DNA from 2 places in the Synechococcus sp. WH 8101 genome. Region 2 is predicted to be linked to the other one. Evidence: predicted binding sites of a transcription regulator. Region 2 holds the regulator's gene; the other holds the start of a gene.
What was found. Region 2 encodes NtcA, which controls nitrogen genes in cyanobacteria. Its sites were predicted from a motif close to GTANCNNNNGNTAC; they were not measured.
Positions count from the first base shown of each region.

Region 1: a site for NtcA is predicted at 1,565-1,578, ahead of SynWH8101_RS13735 (ferredoxin--nitrite reductase). Genes of this name have one in related genera too.

Region 1 covers NZ_CP035914.1:2,582,969-2,585,368, reverse strand. The annotation lists gene SynWH8101_RS13735 (ferredoxin--nitrite reductase) at 1-1,457, opposite strand, end outside; gene SynWH8101_RS14235 (hypothetical protein) at 1,682-1,855, opposite strand; gene SynWH8101_RS13730 (CbiX/SirB N-terminal domain-containing protein) at 1,967-2,400, shown strand, end outside.
Region 2 covers NZ_CP035914.1:374,782-377,181, forward strand. The annotation lists gene SynWH8101_RS01705 (DUF3084 domain-containing protein) at 1-866, opposite strand, end outside; gene ntcA (global nitrogen regulator NtcA) at 930-1,673, opposite strand; gene rph (ribonuclease PH) at 1,752-2,400, opposite strand, start outside.

The DNA of each region.
Region 1 (2,400 bases), 420 kb from region 2:
GCAACGGAGCCGATCTGTGGGTCAGCACCCTGGGATCCCCCCAGGGTGAGGGTGTAGCCCTCACCCATTGCGCCGTCGGCGTTCTTGGCCTTGGTGCCGGTGAGACCGATCGCCCCCATGTAGGCCTGGCCGCAGCTGTTCGGGCAACCGGTCCAGTGGATCTTCAGCTCTTCGGGGAGCTCCAGCTCGGCATCCAGAGCTCGGGCAGCTTGCAGGGCCTGATCCTTGGTGTTGGTGAGGGCAAAACCGCAATAGGTGCTGCCGGTGCAGGACACGGTCCCAGCGGCGACACTTCCGGGAGCGAGGGGGAAGCGTTCCAGCAGCGGATCCGCTTCCAGGGCGCTGAGGCGATCGGTCGGGATCCCTGGAAGGATCACGTTCTGATCTTCGGTGAAGCGAACTTCTCCGCAGCCATGCTCGAGGCTGGCGTTCGCCAGATCGTGCAGGTCCTCCGCCGTGAGTCGTCCGACCGGAATGTGGAGGCCGGCGAAATGGAGGCCGTGTTGTTTCTGCGGATGGATGCCGTAATGGGAACGGGGTTCGGCGTCAAAGGTTGAGCCCGGATCGGGGGTGAGTGGCCCGAAGCGCTCCTCCACCATGGCCCGGAACGGCTCCAGCCCCACCTGATCGAGATAGAGGCGGAACCGTCCTTTTGGTCGCTTGTCGCGTTCACCGTTGTCGCGCCAGATGCTGATCACGGCATCGGTGATGGCGCAGAGTTGATCAGGCTTCACCCAGGCATTGAGCGGCAGCGCATAGGCATTCATCTGGGAGGAGAGAATGCCACCGATCCACACACCGAACCCGAGCTCGCCATTGTGCTCGACCGGATGAAACACGATGTCGTTGTGAAGTAGGAAGTGATCCTTCGAGCCGGCGACAGCCGTGTTCCATTTGCGCGGCAGGTTGGAATAGTCGCTGTTGCCTTCGGCGTTGTTGGTGAGGAAATCGTTGAGAGCTTGGGTGTAGGGGCGGGTGTCGACGATTTCGTGGGGATCGATGCCGGCAAGGGGATTGCCAGTGACGTTGCGGGGATTGTCAAACCCTGATTGGATTGTGCTCAGGCCGGCAAGCTTGAGGCGCTTGAGAATGTCCGGCAGGTCACACAACACAACACCGCGCAGTTGCAGGTTCTGCCGGGTGGTGATGTCGCAACTGCCATGGTCGCCGTAGCGCTCCACGATCGAGGCGACCACCCGCAGCTGCGCGCTTGTGAGCACGCCATTGGGGATGCGCAGGCGCAACATGAACAGCCCCGGCGTTTTCGGTCGCCAGAACATGCCATACCACTTCAGGCGCAGTTGAAGATCGGTTTCATCAACCTCTTCCCAACCGATCCTGGCGAAGTGCTCAAGTTCTGATCCCACCAGGAGGCCATCCTTGGCGGCTTTGTTCTGCTCAATTTTGTTGAGCTTTTTGCCTTCCAGGTATGGCCTGGAAGGTGAGCTTGCGTGCATGATTGTGTTGTGAAGTGCGGTCGCTCCAATCCGGAGCGTCGGTGCAGCACTTCAGAACGAAAGGCGCGCTGCAGGAGTTGTTTAGCGGTTGGCCCGGGGATCCATCGGTAGCGGTTGGAACCAAACGGCTAAGGGATGCGAGCCCGCGATTTTGTCTGTTTCGCTACAAGTGAGTGCGACGCCTTCTGGCTGCATGGCAGCATCTTGATCCATGGGAGTCCTGGTCAGTATTGACGACCGATTTCACCCAGCATTCGCACGGCGCCCTGCCGGATCATCCACCAGACTCTTGCCATCGCCGCCAGGTCACGATCGAGCTCCGACCGACTCTTGGTTGGCATCCGTTCGTGCCGCCTGCGGTGGGATTTGACGCTCGGCCGTGGGCGTTGTCTGGTCATGATGCGATGGCTCTCGATCAGTTCAATCTGACTTCATCAGCGCTTGCTCGTTTTGATCCGTGGCGGTTGTTACGGAAATCCGGTTCCTGCCAGCTCTCTGCACTTCGCTTGGTGGTCCATGGCCGCAGTGGCGGCGTGATTCCATCGTGTTGGCTCGAGTTGGCCGATGTTGTGGCGAGGCGTCGCCAGGCGCCAGTTCTGCTGGAGGCGCTGACAGCGGCTGAACCAGTCCCGGCCGGGGTGATGGTTCCGGGATCCAACCCCGAGCACCAGTGGCTTGTTCCCTTACTACTTCTGCCCGGCAGTCATGTGCGTTCCGATCTGCCACAGATTCGTCAGCGTCTACGCGAGACCGGGACATCCACCACTCTGCTGCCCTTCCTCGGTGCCTGGCCCCACTGGCGTGACTTGCTGGGTCGCTGGCTGACATCTGCGGATGATCTGGCTGCGGCATCTCAGGCTGTGGTGCATCACCCCGTGCGACCGGGGCCTGCCGATCGCTACTTGAACCTTCTGGCAACTCAACTGGGTTGTCCGTTGGTGCC
Region 2 (2,400 bases):
GGAATGGCATAGACCACTTTTTCGCCGAGCAGCACATTGGCAGCGGAGCGGATATTCACCACCCAGGTGCCCGGTTGGCGAATCACCTGTTCGAGCCGTTCGATGTCGTTGCGCGGCACCAGCAGAATCTGCCGATCGGCCTTCTCACCCGGCAACACGCGCTGGTAGGCCTGCAGGTTGGCCTCACGCAGCATCTGGTCGATCACCTGCTTGGCTTGCCCGGGATTGTCGAGCCGCAGGGTGGCCGTGGCCAGAGGTTCGCCGCTGCTGAGCACCACGCTGCCCCGCCGCAGGGCCAACACGTTCTTCTCCAGTTGGCGCAGTTCCGCCTCGCCGCTGCGGATGCGATCGCGCACCTGGGCCAGCTCGGCTTCCGTGCGTCGGATCTCGGCATCGCGCGCTTTCACGTCGCGGCTGAGTCGAGCCCGTTCCGCCTCCAGTTGCTGGCGTTGTTGCTGCAGAGGCACCAGCGCCTGGCGGAGGGTTTCGGCCTTGGCTTTGGCATCGGCCAGATCCTTGCTCGCACGGGAGCGTTCGGCCTGGGCCTGAAGCAGTTCACGGCTCGCTTTCTTCTGGGCCTGCCGACTCGCCTTCAGGGCATTGCGGCTGTCGTTGAGCTTGGTCTGCAGGGCATTCAGTTCAAACAGCCCCACCCGCAGCTGCCGACTCACCAGCAGCAGCAGACCGAGCGACAATGCTGAAATCAGGCTGCCCGTGAGCACGGTGATCAGCACGGCGGTGCGGCGCGGCCGCAACCCCATCAGGCTCAGCCGGGCTTTGCCCACCTTGGAGCCGAGCCGATCGCCCAGGGTGGCGAGCACGCCACCGAGCACGAGCAGCATCAGGATCAACAGCCAGCCGGTCACGAATCCAAGGGCGGTGAAGGGCGACGACGGGCCGTCCGGAAGCCATTGTCCCCCGCGGAAGGCTCAGCTGAAACGTTTGGCGAGGGCGATTGGGTCGAGCACGGTGATCTTCTTGCGATCGATTTCCACCAGCCCCGCATTGCGCAGATCCCCGAGCAGTCGGGTGATGGTGACGCGGGTGGATCCGATTGCTTCGGCGATCGATTGATGGGAGAGCCGCAAGTCGATGGTGATGCCCTGGGTGCCGGGGATGCCGAAATCGCGGCAGAGCACGAGCAGAAAACTCACCAGTCGCGACGACATGTCGCGGTGGGTGAGCGTTTCGATCATCGTTTCGGTCTGCAGGATGCGGCTTGAGAGCCCTTGCAACAGCAACAGCCCCACGCCGGTATCGGCTTCGATTGCCTGGCGCACGGAAGCGGCGGGGGCTGTGACCATCTCGACGCGGGTGAAGGCGACAGCGTGATAGAAGCGATCGGAGCGATGGCCGGTGAGCAGCGACAGCACTCCGAAGAGGCTGTTTTCCCGCAGCAGCGCCACGGTGATCTCCTCCCCCGATTCATAGACCCGGGACAGCCTGACGGCGCCACGCCGGATCAGATACACCCGCTCGGCAGGATCACCGGGGAAGAAGATGGTTTTGCCCCGTTCCACCAGCTCAGTGCTGGCACCCTCCAGATCGCGGATCACCTCCAAGAGGGTGGGGGTATGGGCCGTGGCCGTGTTCGCCAGGGTGGTGCCGCCGCCGCTGGAGGCTGGAGCGGGCTGGGGTGAGTAACGGCTGAAGCCGCGGGTGGCTCCGACCATGGCGGCAATGCGGATGGCTGGACGCTACGGATGGCCCTGGCTCCACCTTGTAGCAACCCACACGAAATCCGGCGTTGCTCAGGGGCGCGACTCCGGTGCCAGGGCCCGCTGCTGCGCCGCCATCAAGTCCGTGAGGCCTGGTTCGGCCAGGTCGAGCAGGCGCGTCAGTTCGCTGCGGCTGAAGGGGGCACCTTCAGCGGTGCCCTGCAGTTCCAGCAGGCGACCGCTGCCATCCATCACCACATTCAGATCCACATCGGCCTGGCTGTCTTCGCTGTAGTTGAGATCCAGCAGCGCCTCTCCACTGATCAGCCCCACCGAGACGGCGGCCACCTGATCGCGCACAGGGTTGCACTTGATGTCGCCTCGTTCCACCAGGCGCTCGCAAGCCCGTTGCAGCGCCACCCAGGCGCCGGTGATCGCGGCTGTGCGGGTGCCGGCATCGGCCTGGATCACATCGCAGTCCACCAGTAGGGTGTTCTCTCCCAGTGTCTCCATGTCGAGGCAGGATCTGAGGCTGCGACCGATCAGCCGTTGGATCTCCTGGGTGCGGCCGGAGAGTTTCAGCAATTCCCGCTTCTGCCGCTCGGGCGTTGACCCGGGCAACAGGCGGTACTCGGCACTGAGCCAGCCTTTGCCGCTGCCCATGCGCCAGCGGGGGACGCCGGCTTCATGGGAAATGCTGCAGAGCACAGCCGTGCGCCCGCTGCGCATCAGCACGGAGCTG